One region of the Sphingopyxis sp. MC1 genome, then DNA from elsewhere that is predicted to be linked to it. Evidence: predicted binding sites of a transcription regulator. Region 1 holds the regulator's gene; the other holds the start of a gene.
The links. The regulator LexA, encoded in region 1, represses DNA repair genes until DNA is damaged. The targets are predictions, from matches to a motif close to GTTCCNCNCTTGTTCT.
Positions count from the first base shown of each region.

Region 2: a site for LexA is predicted at 3,544-3,559, ahead of uvrA (excinuclease ABC subunit UvrA). Genes of this name have one in related genera too.

Region 1 covers NZ_AOUN01000006.1:200,344-207,939, reverse strand. The annotation lists gene EBMC1_RS10120 (ComEC/Rec2 family competence protein) at 1-1,474, shown strand, start outside; gene lexA (transcriptional repressor LexA) at 1,428-2,111, opposite strand; gene EBMC1_RS10110 (molybdopterin molybdotransferase MoeA) at 2,177-3,367, opposite strand; gene moaC (cyclic pyranopterin monophosphate synthase MoaC) at 3,364-3,837, opposite strand; gene EBMC1_RS10100 (sensor histidine kinase) at 3,854-5,083, opposite strand; gene EBMC1_RS10095 (hypothetical protein) at 5,244-5,657, shown strand; gene EBMC1_RS10090 (fumarylacetoacetate hydrolase family protein) at 5,715-6,716, shown strand; gene EBMC1_RS10085 (type II secretion system F family protein) at 6,790-7,596, opposite strand, start outside.
Region 2 covers NZ_AOUN01000002.1:9,163-16,758, reverse strand. The annotation lists gene EBMC1_RS00655 (hypothetical protein) at 1-496, shown strand, start outside; gene uvrA (excinuclease ABC subunit UvrA) at 641-3,532, opposite strand; gene EBMC1_RS00645 (M13 family metallopeptidase) at 3,767-5,842, shown strand; gene EBMC1_RS00640 (hypothetical protein) at 5,949-6,332, shown strand; gene EBMC1_RS00635 (UrcA family protein) at 6,632-6,973, shown strand; gene EBMC1_RS00630 (LytR/AlgR family response regulator transcription factor) at 6,990-7,596, opposite strand, start outside.

The DNA.
Region 1 (7,596 bases):
GCATATCCATCGCCAGGTTGCGGGATCGCCGGGCGGTGTCGCGTCGGCGCTGGTAACGGGCGATCGCGGCGCGATCACGCCCGAGGATGAGGAGGCGATGCGGCGCAGCGGACTGGCGCACCTCCTGTCGATCAGCGGGCTGCACGTCACCGCCGTGGTCGGCTTCGCGATGCTGCTCGCCATGCGATTGCTGGCGCTCAGCCCAAGGCTCGCGCTTGCGGGCTATGTGTTGCCGCTCGCCGCTGCCGCCGGGGCGCTCGCGGGCGGCGGCTATACGTGGTTGGCTGGCGCCGAGGTGCCGACGCTGCGGTCGTTGATCGCGGCGTTGTTGGTGCTGGCGGCGATCCTGCTGGGGCGCGAGGCGATTACCCTGCGGCTCGTCGCCGCCGGCGCGCTGCTCGTGCTACTGTGGCGGCCCGAGGCGCTGGTCGGGCCGAGTTTCCAGCTGAGCTTCGCGGCGGTAACCGCGATCGTCGCGCTCCACGAAAGCCGCGCGATGCAGCGCTTCGTCGCGCGGCGCGAGGAGCCATTTGCCTTCCGCTTCGGGCGCGGCGTCGCCGGCCTGCTGATCACCGGCATCGTCGTAGAGGTCGCCTTGTCGCCGATCGCGCTGTTCCATTTCCACAAGGCGGGGCTTTATGGCGCGCTCGCCAATGTCGTCGCGATCCCGCTGACGACCTTCGTCATCATGCCGGCGGAGGCTTTGGCGCTGCTGTTCGACGCGGTGGGGGCGGGGGCGCCCTTCTGGTGGGCGGCCGATCATGCGCTGCGCCTGCTCATCGGGCTCGCGCATCATGTCGCCGCGGCGCCCGGCGCCGTCACCACCTTGCCCGTTTTTCCGCCATGGGCTTTCGGGGTCGCGATGGCGGGCGGGTTGTGGATCTTGCTGTGGCGCAGCGGGTGGCGCTGGGCAGGCGCCGTGCCGCTAGTAGCGGGAATGGCGGTGCTGCTCGCACAGCCGCGCCCCGACCTGCTCGTGACCGGCGACGGGCGGCATATCGCAGCCGCCGTGCCGGGCGGCGGCTATGCCATGCTGCGCGATCGTGCCGGCGATTTCGTACGCGACGCGATGGCCGAAGCGGCGGGGATCGACACGCCGCTCGTCGCGCTCGGCGATCTCGACCATGTCGACTGCAATCGCGATTTCTGCCGTTGGACACAGGGCGAGGGCGATGCGCCGCGCGTCATCCTCGCCGCGCATGGGCGCGACCGGATCGCGGGTGAGGAGATGGCGGCCGCCTGCGCCGCCGCCGATGTGGTCATCAGCGAACGCTGGCTACCGCGCGAATGCGTCGCGCGCTGGCTGACGATCGACCGCGACACGCTGGAACAAAGCGGCGGCCTTGCGTTCTATCTGGGCGCGAAGCCGCGGCTCGTTTCGGCGCTGCGCGCGGGCGATGCGCATCCTTGGCGCCGCCCGCACCAGCTTAGTGGTAACGACGAAGCAGTCCCGACAGCCGACCTTGCACCATGACGCGATCGGCTTCGTAGCGCTGGGGTTCATAGGCGCTGTTGGCGGGATCGAGGCGCACCATCCGGCCTTCGCGATGGAAATATTTGAGCGTTGCGTCCTGTCCGTCGACGAGCGCGACGACGATATCACCCTCGCGCGCGGTACTCGCCTTCTGGATCAGCGCGTAGTCGCCGTCGAAAATCCCCGCCTCGACCATCGAGTCGCCCGATACTTCGAGCGCATAATGTTCGCCCGCGCCGAGCAACGCGGCGGGAACGGCGAGCCGGTTATAATCCTCGAACGCCTCGATCGGGACGCCCGCGGCAATCTTGCCGTGCAGCGGCACTTCGATAATGTCGTTCGCGGCGATGGGCTTCAGCGCCGGTGCGGGCTTGCGCAGCGGTACCACATTGTCACTGTCGATCCGCGTTTTGGGTTTGGCCGCATCGGGCAGCTTCAACACTTCGAGCGCGCGCGCACGATTCGGCAGGCGGCGCAGGAAGCCGCGTTCTTCGAGCGCGCTGATCAGCCGGTGGATGCCCGATTTCGACTTGAGGCCCAGCGCCTCCTTCATTTCCTCGAACGACGGCGAGATGCCGCTGGCGTCGAGCCGTTCCTGGATGAAGTGGAGCAGTTCATGCTGCTTCGCGGTCAACATCGGTCGTTCTCCATGATGGCATTGCCGGACATAAGGAGAACGATAGTGGAACAGAGCGGAACTTGTCAAGCGATCGCGATATAGTTTGCAAGCTCCCCCGCTGCGCAGGGTGCCGCGCCGACATCGCGGACGATCAGCGCGTTGGCGGAGATCAGGGGTTGCGTCTGGCCACTGTCCTGTCCGTCGCAGGGGGTGAGCAGCCCCTTGTCGAGGCGCGCGCGCAAATAATCGCGCCGCGTCCCGCCGGGACCGAGTGGAACCGCGAGCGGCGCCTTTTCCAACACCGGCAACGGCGCGGCCGCTCCGGCAAGGTGGCGGACAAGCGGTAGCAGAAAGAGCGTCGCCGTGACGAAGGCCGACGACGGATTGCCCGGCAGGCCGAGCAGGATCGCGTCGCCGATCCGGCCGGCGATCAGCGGCTTGCCAGGGCGCATCGCGATCTTCCAGAAATCGAGCTGCCCGCCCGCATCTTCGAGCGCGCCGCGGACATGGTCGTGATCGCCCACCGACGCGCCGCCAACGGTGACGATGACATCGTGCCGCCGCGCCATATCGCCCAGGATATTGGCGAGAACGCCGCGGTCGTCGCGCACGCGTAGCGGCAGTGTGACATCGGCGGGTTCGGCGGCGAGCATTGCGGCGAGCATCGTGCCGTTGCTGTCGGGTATCTGGCCGGGCGCGAGCGCACGCCCGGGCGCCACCAGTTCGTCGCCTGTCGTCAGGATCGCGACGCGCGGGCGCCCCCCGACGATCAGATCGCCCGCACCGCCCATGATGGCCGCGGCGAGCGCCCCGGGGGCGAGGCGGCATCCTGCCTTGAGCAAAGGCGCGCCCGCGGCAAAGTCGCTTGCCCGGGCGCGGACATGGCGTCCCCGCGATGCGGGTCCATCGCCGGTGAGCGTCAGGCGCGCGCCGTCGGCGATGACATCTTCCTGCACCACCACCGTATCGGCATTGTCGGGCAGCATCGCGCCGGTGAAGATGCGGATCGCTTCGCCGGGGCCGAGCGCGCGGCTAGGGGCAGTGCCGGCGGCGACTTCGCCGGCAATCGTCCACGGGCCGGGCAGATCGGCAAAGCGGATCGCATAGCCGTCCATCGCCGACAGGGGCGCCGCTGGCTGGTCGCGTCCGGCGACGACGTCCTGCGCAAGATAGCGTCCGGCGCATTGCGCCACGCCAATATTGTCGGCACCGAGCGGCGGCTTCAGCGCGAGCAGCCGCGCCTGGGCCTCTTCGACCGCGAGCAGCGCGCTCATGCGGCGCGCCAGTCGCCCGACCGGCCACCGCTCTTTTCGAGCAGGCGGATATCGCCGAGGACCATCGCGCGGTCGAGCGCCTTCGCCATGTCGTAAAGCGTCAGTAGCGCGACCGACGCGGCGGTCAGCGCTTCCATCTCGACCCCCGTCGGCCCGGTCGTCGCGGCGGTCGCGCGGACCGCAATGCCATCGGCCTCCCAGTCGAATTCCACGGCGACGCTGGTCAGCGCCAGTGGGTGGCAAAGCGGGATCAACTCGGCGGTGCGCTTGGCCGCCATGATGCCGGCGATGCGCGCAGTCGACAGCACATCGCCCTTGGGCGCGTTGCCGGCGCGGATCGCGGCGAGCGCTTCGGGCGCCATCGCGATGCGACCGCCGGCGACGGCGCGCCGCCCGGTCGCGGCCTTCGCGCCGACATCGACCATATGCGCTGCGCCGCTTTCGTCGAGATGCGTTGGCCGGTTCGTCATCGGTGCAGTCCCTTCGTCAATGCGCTTCGGACAGCGGAAAGGACACGGATACGCGCGTGCCCTTGCCGACTTCGCTTTGAATATCGAGTTGGCCGTTATGGCGTTCGCTGATGTGCTTGACGATCGCGAGCCCCAGGCCGGTGCCGCCGACCGAGCGGCTGCGCGCTTCGTCGACGCGGTAGAAGCGTTCGGTGAGGCGCGGAAGATGATCGGGCGCGATGCCTTCGCCTTCGTCCTGGACCGACAAACGGACGCGGCGGCCCTCGCGCGTCAGTTCGACCGTCACCGGCGTGCCGGGGCGGCCGTATTTCATCGCGTTGGAGACGATATTGTGGACGAGCTGGCCGAGCTGCGCCGCGTCGCCCAGCACCGGCTGCGCTGCATCGCCGAGGCGATCGGCAATGTCCTGCGGCCGCGCCTCTGCACTGTCCTTCATCTGCGCGAGCGTATGGCGGACGATGGCGGCGAAATCGACCGGGGTGGTCGGGCGGCGGAAGCGATCGGCTTCGACGCGCGAGATCGACAGCAGGTCGATGACAAGCTGCTGCATCCGCCGCGCCTCGCGCTCGATGATCGCGAGGAAACGGTTGCGCGTCGGCGCATCGGCCTCGTCGTTCATGTCTTGCAATGTCTCGACATAGCCGAGGATCGCGGCAAGCGGCGTGCGCAGTTCGTGACTGGCGTTGGCGACGAAATCGGACCGCATGCGGTCGGCGGCATCGATCGCCGAGCGGTCGGACAAAAAGATGATGCGGCCGCCGTGCGACAGCGTCGCGATCCGCATCGTCCAGCGCTGGCCGGGCCGCGGATAGTCGGCAAGATCGACCGTCATCGCGCCCGTGTCGACGTCGCCAGCCGACAGCCATTCGGCCGCCACCGGATGGCGGATCGCGGTGCGGATGTCGGCGCCGACGATGTGGCGCCCGAGCAGGCGGACCGCGGCATCGTTGGCGATGGCGACGACATTGTCGATTACCCCCAGCACCGGTTCGCGCTCCTGATCGGCCCAGCGGGTGAAATCGGGATGGCGCAGCAGCAGCGGCGGTTCGACGGGGACGGGAGAGGCGACGGCAGGCGGCGCGGCGGCAGGCGGCGGCTGCGCGCCATAGACGATGACCGCGCCGAGCGCTCCGGCGAGCGCCAGGATCGCGATCGAGGCGAGGTCGCCGCCGACAAGCGCCGCGAAAATCGCCGCGACGGCGACAAGCGTCAGCGCCGCAACCAGGCTGGACAGGCGGTCGAACATCGACGCTGCGCCTCGCACGAAGCGGCGCGGCGCGCAAGGCGCTTCGCGGGGCGGTGCATCGGGTTACCATCGCGGCGCAGCCTGTCCCAAAGCGGGAAGGGCGCGGGAGGCGGCCGGTCTTTTGCTTTTCCTAAAGGCTTCACTGGTTTAATGCGCGGCCATGGAAGACAGCGACATCCCGACCGAAGTGCCCGCGACCGGCGACGAAGCCGTTCCCTCGCGGCGCAAGATGCTCGCGCTCGGCGCGGTCGGCGTGTCGGCGGCGCTGACCATCCGCCCCGCCTTTGCACAGACCGCGGTATCGGTGATGAACTGCCAGATTCCGGTCCCCGACGCGTCGGCCGCCGGCCGCTACATCGACGCCGCCGGCAAGCTTGTCCCGCCGGGGACGCAGGGGGCGTTTCCGGGCGCACCGCGGCCGTTCACCGGCGAGGAAGTGAAGCGCGCCTTTCGCGGCCAGACGCTGCCAGGCACCAGCTACAACCAGTCGCAGGCCTATCTGCAATATATCCGGCGCTTGCAGGCGGGGCAGAGCGGCTTTACCTGTTTCGCATCCATCCAGATGCCGCGCTGATCGTCGCTCCCCCCTTTGCGATGATGGTTCGCCGGCATCGCAGACAAAGGGACAGATGTGAAACTAGCTTCGCTGAAAGCCGGGCGCGACGGCCGACTCGTCGTCGTTTCGGACGACCTCGCCTGGTATGCCGATGCGACCCATATCGCGCCGACGCTGCAGGCGGCGCTTGACGACTGGGCGGAAACGGCGCCGCGGCTGAAGGCGCTTGCCGAAGATATCAATCACGAGGCGATCCCGCGCGAGCGCTTTCACGAGCGCGACGCTGCATCGCCGCTGCCGCGCGCCTATCAATGGGCCGATGGCAGCGCCTATGTGAACCATGTCGCGCTGGTGCGGCAGGCGCGCGGCGCCGAAATGCCCGAAAGTTTCTGGCACGATCCGCTGATGTATCAGGGCGGCAGCGATGCCTTTCTGGCGCCGCGCGATCCGATCCCGCTCGGCGATCCGGCGTGGGGCTGCGACATGGAGGCCGAGGTGGTGGTCGTCACCGGCGACGTGCCGATGGGCGTCGGTGCCGAAACGGCGCGGAGCCACATTCTGCTCGTCGGCCTGACCAACGACGTGTCGCTGCGCGGGCTGATCCCTGGCGAACTGGCCAAGGGCTTCGGCTTTTTCCAGTCGAAGCCGTCGAGTGCGATGTCGCCGGTGTTCGTTACACCCGACGCGCTCGGCGACCGGTGGCAGGACGGCAAGCTGCACGGCACGCTGTGCGTCGACCTCAACGGCCAGCCGCTCGGCCGCGCCGATGCCGGCGTCGACATGACCTTCGACTTCGGCCAGCTGATCGCCCATGCCGCGAAAACGCGCGACCTGCGCGCGGGGACGATCATCGGATCGGGGACGGTGTCGAACCGCGACGCCGATGGCGGACCCGGCAAACCGATCGGCGAGGGCGGACTCGGCTACAGCTGCCTTGCGGAAGTGCGGACGGTCGAGACGATCCGCGACGGCGAGGCGAAAACCCCCTTCATGCAGACGGGCGATACGGTGCGGATCTGGATGGACGACGAGCGCCACCACAGCATCTTCGGCGCGATCGAACAGACGGTCGCCTGACGCGCCGGCGGCAAAAAAGAAGGGGCGGGAATGATCCCGCCCCTTTTTTGTTGGGTTTGCGATGCGGCGTCCGTCAGGGCTTGCCGCCGCCGAGGCTGCCGCCCGACATCGCATCGCTGAGCGAGCAGGCCGCCGGGCCCAGGATGACGATGAACAGCACCGGCAGGATGAACAGGATCAGCGGTACCGTCATGATCGCGGGCAGGCGCGCGGCCTTTTCTTCGGCGCGCATCATGCGTTCGTTGCGGAATTCCGCCGACAGGACACGCAGCGCGCTGGCCAGCGGCGTCCCGTATTTTTCGGTCTGGATCATGGTCGTGACCACGCCCTTCACCGATTCGAGGTTCACGCGATACGCCAGATTTTCAAACGCTTGCCGCCGCTCGGTCAAAAAGCCGAGTTCGATCGAGGTCAGCGCGAATTCCTCGCCCAGTTCGGGATAGGCACGGCCGAGCTCCTTCGACACGCGGGAAAAGGCCGAGTCGACGGTCAGACCCGCTTCGGCGCAGATGACCAGCAGGTCGAGCGCGTCGGGAAGGCCTTTGCGGATCGCGTCGGTGCGCTTTTGCCGCTTGTTCTGGATGAACAGGTCGGGCGCCTTGTAACCGAGGATGAGCATGGCCATCGTCGCGCCCGAACGCTTGAACGGCGTCAGGTCGGGCCACATGTCGACCCAATAGATGAGCAGTGCCGCGATGCCGCCGAAGACGATCGGCAGGACGAGGCGGCCGAAAATGACCGCGACGGCCAGATCCTTCGACCGGATGCCGGCCTGCGCCAGCTTTTGCTGCACTTCCTTGATCTGGCTGTCCTGCAGCACCTGCAGCTTGCCGAGGAAGGTGCGCATCTTGTCGGCGGTATGGTTCTTGCGGACGAGGCG
Region 2 (7,596 bases), on a different contig from region 1:
GGCAGAGGGGCTGGGCGGGCTGGCGCGCGCGCTCAAGGCTAGCCACCGCGTCCGCATCGGCTGGCCGACCGCGCTGCTCGGCCTGTTCGTGTCGTGCGATGTGGTGACCTTCTGGATGTACGGATGGAGCCTGCGCGAGCTGTTGCCGCTGAACTGGCCGATCCTGTTCGGCGGCTTCGTCGTCACCGCGGTCTATTTCGTCGCGGCCAGCCTGGTCTTTCCCGACGATCCCGAGGCGTGGGACGACCTTAACGCCCATTTCGACAAACAGCGGCGGCTGGTGATCGGCGGTGTCTTGCTGGCCAATATCGCGCTGGTCGCCGTCACCTGGGCCTTTGTCGGACTCCCCAGGGCGGGCACCGTGCGTGCCTTCATCCTTGCATGGTCCTTCTTCCCCGTCGCGGCGCTCGCGATCGCGGCAAAGGACCGCCGCATCGTCGTCGCCTGCCTGATCTGGCTCCTCGCGCTCTATCCGCTGTCGGCGGTGTGGCATTGATTTCTCTCCCTCTTCCGCTTGCGGGAGGGGCAGCGAGACTTGCGAGCTTGCTCGCTAGTCGCAGCGGGGTGGGCATAGGCAAGGGCAAGGCTTGCTTCGCTCGCACCCACCCCTAACCCCTCCCGCAGGCGGGAGGGGGACTGGTCATTTCGCCAGCAACGGCGCCAGATATTGGCCGGTGAAGCTGCGCGGTTCCTTTACCACCTGTTCGGGGGTGCCGGCCGCGACGATCTCGCCGCCCTTGACCCCGCCTTCGGGGCCGAGGTCGACGATCCAGTCGGCGGTCTTGATGACGTCGAGATTATGTTCGATCACCACCACGCTGTTGCCCTGATCGACCAGCGCCTGCAGCACTTCGAGCAACTTGCGCACATCCTCGAAATGCAGCCCGGTGGTCGGTTCGTCGAGGATATAGAGCGTCTGTCCGGTCGAGCGGCGCGATAGCTCCTTCGCCAGCTTCACGCGCTGCGCCTCGCCGCCCGACAGCGTCGTCGCCTGCTGCCCGACCTTGATATAGCCGAGGCCGACGCGGACGAGCATCTCCATCTTGTCGCGGATCGCGGGCACCGCCTTGAAGAACTCCGCCGCATCCTCGACCGTCATGTCGAGCACGTCGGCGATGCTCATCCCCTTGAACTTCACTTCCAGCGTTTCGCGGTTGTAGCGTTTGCCGTGGCACGTCTCGCACGTCACATAGACGTCGGGCAGGAAGTGCATCTCGATCTTGATGAGGCCGTCGCCGGTGCACGTCTCGCAGCGCCCGCCCTTGACGTTGAAGCTGAAGCGGCCGGGCTTGTAGCCGCGCGCCTGCGCCTCGGGCAGCCCCGCGAACCAGTCGCGGATCGTCGTGAAGGCGCCGGTGTACGTCGCGGGGTTCGAGCGCGGGGTGCGGCCGATCGGCGACTGGTCGATGTCGATCACCTTGTCGCAATGCTCAAGGCCGGTCAGGCTGTCGTGCGGCCCGGCGACGAGCCGCGCGCCGTTGAGCGTGCGCGCCGCGCTGGCGTAGAGCGTGTCGATGACGAGGCTCGACTTGCCCGATCCCGACAGGCCGGTGACGCAGGTGAAGGTGCCGAGCGGGATCGTCGCGGTGACATTCTGGAGATTGTTGGCGCGCGCGCCCTTCAGCACCAGGTCGAAGCCGTTGCCGGGGCGGCGGTGCGTCGGCACCTCGATCTTCTTCGCGCCGGTGAGGTAGGCCGCGGTCAGGCTCTTCTTGTTCGCCAGCACCTGTTTCAGCGTGCCTTCGGCGACGATCTCGCCGCCATGGACGCCCGCGCCGGGGCCCATGTCGACGACATAATCGGCGTGGCGGATCGCGTCCTCGTCATGTTCGACGACGATCACCGTGTTGCCGAGGTCGCGGAGACGCTTCAGCGTCGCGAGCAGGCGGTCGTTGTCGCGCTGGTGCAGGCCGATGCTCGGTTCGTCGAGCACATAGAGCACGCCGGAGAGGCCGCTGCCGATTTGTGATGCAAGACGGATGCGCTGGCTTTCGCCGCCGCTCAGCGTGCCGCTGGTGCGGTTGAGGTTGAGATAATCGAGCCCGACATTGTTGAGGAAGCCGAGCCGCTCGTTGATCTCTTTCAGGATCGCTTTCGCGATCTGACGCTGCTGATCATTGAGCTTTTCGTCGAGCGTGCTGAACCAGGCGAGCGCGTCGGCGACCGAGCGCTGCGCCGACATGCTGATGTCCTCGCCCGCGATCTTTACCGCGAGCGGTTCGGGGCGCAGGCGCGCGCCGTGGCACGTCTCGCATGGCTGTGCGGTCTGATATTTGCCCAGTTCCTCGCGCATCCACGCGCTTTCGGTCTGGAGCATCCGGCGGTTGAGGTTGCCGATCACCCCCTCGAACGCCTTGTGCGTCGTATAGGTGCGCCGGCCGTCCTTGAAGGTCAGCTCGACGGGCTTGCCGCCGCTGCCGTAAAGGATGATGAGCTGTACCTCGCCGGGCAGATCCTGCCACGGCGTGTCGAGGCCGAAACCATAGGCTTTGCCCAGGCTTTCGAGCACCTGCATATAATAGGGCGAGGGCGGGTTCGATTTCGCCCATGGCACGACGGCGCCCTTTTTCAGGCTGAGCGCATGGTTTGGAACGACGAGTTCGGGGTCGAATTCCAGCCGCTCGCCGAGGCCGTCGCATGCGGGACAAGCGCCCTGCGGCGCGTTGAAGCTGAACAGCCGCGGTTCGATCTCGGCGATCGTGAAGCCCGAAACGGGGCAGGAAAATTTTTCGGAAAAGATGATGCGGTTGGCAGGGATGCCGGCGCCTTTCATGGCGCCGCCGACGTCGCCGTCGCGCCCCGGAACCTCGCCATCGGCAAGGTCGACATAGGCGAGCCCTTCGGCAAGTTTCAGCGCCGTCTCGAAACTGTCCGCAAGCCGCGTCGCGATCCCCTCGCGCACGACGATGCGATCGACGACAACCTCGATGTCATGCTTGTATTTCTTGTCGAGCGCCGGAGCGTCCTCGATCTCGTAAAATTCGCCGTCGACGCGGACGCGGGTGAAGCCGTCCTTCTGCCACTGCGCGAGTTCCTTCTTATATTCGCCCTTGCGCCCGCGCACGACAGGCGCGAGCAGATAGGCGCGCGTTCCTTCGGGCAGGTCCATCACCCGGTCGACCATCTGGCTGACCGTTTGCGCCGAAATCGGCTCGCCGGTCGCCGGTGAATAGGGAATGCCGACACGCGCCCAGAGCAGGCGCATATAGTCGTAGATTTCGGTGACGGTGGCCACCGTCGAGCGCGGGTTACGGCTCGTCGTCTTCTGTTCGATGCTGATCGCCGGCGACAGCCCGTCGATATGTTCGACGTCGGGCTTCTGCATCATTTCCAGGAACTGGCGTGCATAGGCCGACAGGCTCTCGACATAGCGCCGCTGACCCTCGGCATAGATGGTGTCGAAGGCGAGGCTCGACTTGCCGCTGCCCGACAGGCCGGTGATGACGATCAGCGCATCGCGCGGCAGATCGACGTCGACGCCCTTCAGATTATGCTCGCGCGCGCCGCGCACCGAAATATGGGTGAGACTCATGGGGTGGGTATGTTCCAGATTTGTTCCGGCCGCGCAAGAGGGCGCCGCTCGCTCGAACGCCTAGATAGGAAGCGGCTGCTTTGCGCGCAACGGGGCGTCGATTCCACCAACGAACGAGTGCGTTCGACCAGCGGCCTGCATCTTGCTTGACCTGCGATTGGCGCGGGCGGACAAGTCGCCATGGCCTGCGGCGGATCGGCCCTTGAACCGTGCGCGGGGGTAGGAGACTGGGGAATGAAGATGTTTTTGGGCGGCACCGCTGCCGTCGCTATCGCCGCCGCGCTGATCGCAGCACCTGTTCTGGCCCGCAATGCTGGCGCTGACGCTTCCTTGGTCGCTGCGACCAATGCTGCGGCCGGCGCGGAAGACGGGTCGCTCAAGCCGCTGACCTTCGGAAGCTGGGGCGTCGATCTGGGCGCGCGCGACACGTCAGTAAAGCCGGGCGACGATTTCGACAAATATGCCAATGGCGGCTGGTTCGCGCGCACCGAAATTCCCGCCGACCAGGCGTCGGCGGGCGTCGACTACGATGTCTATAATCTGACGCAGCGCCAGCTTCGCCAGCTTGTCACCGGCGCGCCCGCGACCAGTCAGGTCGGCGGGCTTTATCAAAGCTTCATGGACGAGAAGCACGTCGCGCAACTCGGCACCAAGCCGCTGATGGCGGATATCGCAGCCGTCGCGGCGATCAAGGACAAGAGCGAGATGGCGCGCTTCATGGGCGCGTCGCAGGGAAGCTTCGGCGCCTCGATCGTGGGCGGCGGTCCCTATGCCGATCCCGACACGCCGACGGTCAACGTGCTGTGGCTCGGGCAGGGCGGGATCGGGCTTCCCGACCGCGATTATTATCTGAACGACAGCTTCAAGCCGCAGCGTGAGGCCTATCGCGCCTATATCGCGCGGACGATGAAAATGATCGGCAACCCCGATCCCGAAAAGGCGGCCGATGCGGTGCTGGCGTTCGAGACCGAGATCGCCAAGGTGAGCTGGGCGATCGCCGAGCGCCGCGATCTGGGCAAGATCAACAACCCGATGTCGTCGGAGGCGCTGGCCGCCTATGCGCCCGGGCTCGACTGGAGCGCCTGGTTCGCGGGCGCCGAAATTCCGGCGCAGAAGCGCATCATCGTCAACGAAAATACCGCGATCCGCGACATCGCAGCGCTCTATGGCAAGACGCCGCTCGACACGCTGAAGCTGTGGCAGGAATTCCATGTCGCCGACAATGCGGCCAATTATCTGTCCGACGACTGGGTCGACAGCCGCTTCGAATTCTCGAAGGCGCTGAGCGGCGTGACCGAGATGCGGCCGCGCTGGAAGCGCGGGCTGCGCCTTGTCGATGGCAGCCTGGGCGAGCTGGTCGGCGAGGAATATGCGAAGCAATATTTCCCGCCGAGTGCCAAGGCGAAGATGGAAACGCTCGTCGCCAATCTGAAGCTGGCGATGGGCGACCGCATCCGCGGCAACAGCTGGATGGCGCCCGCCACCAAGGAAGCCGCGCTCGCCAAGCTGGACAAGATGGACGTGATGGTCGGCTACCCCGACAAGTGGCGCGACTATTCGGGGCTCAAGATCGATCCCGCCGACCTCTACGGCAATGTGAAGCGCAGCGCGGCGTTCGAATATGCCTATCAGCTCGCCGACCTGGACAAGCCGGTCGACCGCAAGAAATGGTCGATGAACGCGCAGGAAGTGAACGCCTACAACGGCGGGCTTGAAAACAAGATCGTTTTCCCGGCCGGTATTCTGCAGGCGCCCTATTTCAGCGAGACGGTCGACGATGCGGTCAACTATGGCGCGATCGGCGCCGTGATCGGCCATGAAATCACTCATGGTTTCGACGATCAGGGGCGCAAGATCGATGCGAGCGGCGCCGTGCGCGACTGGTGGACCAAGGAAGATGCCGCGCGCTTCGATTCGCAGGCCAAGGGCTTCGGCGCGCAATATGCGACCTATGAGGCGGCGCCGGGTGCGTTCATCAACCCCGATCTGACGATGGGCGAGAATCTCGCCGACCTTGCGGGGCTCGAGGTCGCCTATGACGCCTATCACCGGTCGCTGAACGGCAAGGAAGCGCCAGTGATCGACGGGCTGACCGGCGATCAGCGCTTCTTCCTCGCCTTTGCGCAGGCGTGGCGTGACAAGGCGCGCGAGGATGCGACCAAGCAGCAGGTAGCGAGCGACCCCCACAGCCCCGCGCGCTGGCGCATCATCGGTCCGCTGCGCAACGTCGATGCCTGGTACAAGGCGTTCAACGTCGCGCCGGGGACCAAATATTATCTGAAGCCCGAGGATCGCACGCGCATCTGGTAAACCGGCGGCGCCCCGTTACCCATCCCACGCAATGCCGCTGGCTGCGGAACGCATCTTGCGGCAAAGCGTTGGACGGGCAGGGTGCTCGGATTTAGGAGATTTCTCGATGACCAGATCGATTTTTGCCGCCGCGGTCGTCGCGGCGCTGATGAGTTCGGCGCCGGCGATGGCTCAGAAGCTGCCAGATGGCACGACCGTTCAGGAACGTGCGGATACTGCCAAGCTCAATGCCGAACAGCTTGCGAAGGCCGATGCCGAAACCGCGCGCTACCAGCAGAGCGTTTCGCAATATGAGCAGCAAAAGGCTGCGATTGCCGAGCAGACGGCCGCGGCGCAGGCGAAATATGCCGATGAAACCGCCGCTTATGAAGCGGAAAAGGCTCGCGTCGCGGCGATGGCCGCCGAAGAACGCCAAAAGTGGGAAGCCGATGTCGCGGCCTGCAAGGCGGGCGACACCAGCCGCTGTGCCAAGCCGCAGCCCAAGGAATAGTGCTGCCAATCGGCACGCGATCCCGTGAGATTAAGGGGGCTCCGACGACAAGTCGGGGCCCCTTTTCTTTGGCGCGCTTCCGTTCGTCCGTTGGTCGCCCTTTGGAGGCGTTTCATCTGTCGATCGACGAGCTGGTCGGGCTGATCGAAGTCCGCATGTCTGGTGCGGAATAATGGCGCATTCCTTGGGTGCGGGATACGAGGCGACCAGACTTCCCCGGTTACGGCGCAGCGTGTCCCGCATCCCATAACGGATGAGAGGACTCCCCCATGTCAGACCGTATTGCCAAATATTTGCTCATGACAGGCGCCGCCGCATTGTCGGCAGGCGCCGTTGCCCCCGTCGCGAATGCCGCCGAGGCGGGCTTCGCCGATCCCGATGCGACGCCGACGGTGATCGTTCCATATGGCGATCTCAATCTGGCTAGCGAAAAGGGGCAGGCGCGGCTCGAAGCGCGCGTGCGCACGGCCATTCGCGGCATGTGCCGCACCGATCCCCGGCCAAATCTGGCTCAGCGGGCGCTGGAGCGGGACTGTGTCGCCCACGCGCGGCGCAGCGCCGAACCGCAGTTGGCAGTCCTCTTCGGCGGCGGCGATGTGAAATTGGCGCTCGAACGCCCGGCGGAACTCGCTGTTCGCTGACCGGAGGTAGAGGCGGTCATGCGCCGTGCATGATCGCCTTTACGTCGTGCAGGTAAGTGCGACCGATCCGGTGCTGTCCGCCTTCGCCCAGGTCCACGCTCCACGCCCCGTCGCCATGATGCTTGAGGCCGACGATGCCGTCGCGCCGGACCATCTTGGACCGGTGAATGCGCATGAACTGATCGGGGTTCATCCGCTCTTCCAATGATTTGATCGTCTGGTGGATCAGCCAGCTTCGGCTGCCGACATAGAGGCGCATATAGTCGCGCTCGGCCTCGATCAGATCGACTTGCGCCGCATCGATGCGCAGCATCTCACCGCGGTTCTGAACCCAGAATTCGTTGATCCACCGGCTCTTCGGCGGGGCAGTTCGCCCAGCGCTGCGCCATTCGCGCACGCGCGCCAGTGCCTTGGCAAGACGATCGGGCGACACGGGCTTGAGCAGATAGTCGACCGCGGCGACGTCGAAGGCTGCGACAGCATAGCGATCGAACGCCGTGACGAAGACGATGGCTGGCGGACAATCGAGCTTTTCGAGCGCGGTCGCCACCTCCAGCCCGTCGAGGTCGGGCATGGCGATATCGCAAAGCAACAGATCGGGCGCGAGCGCCTCGACCATGCGC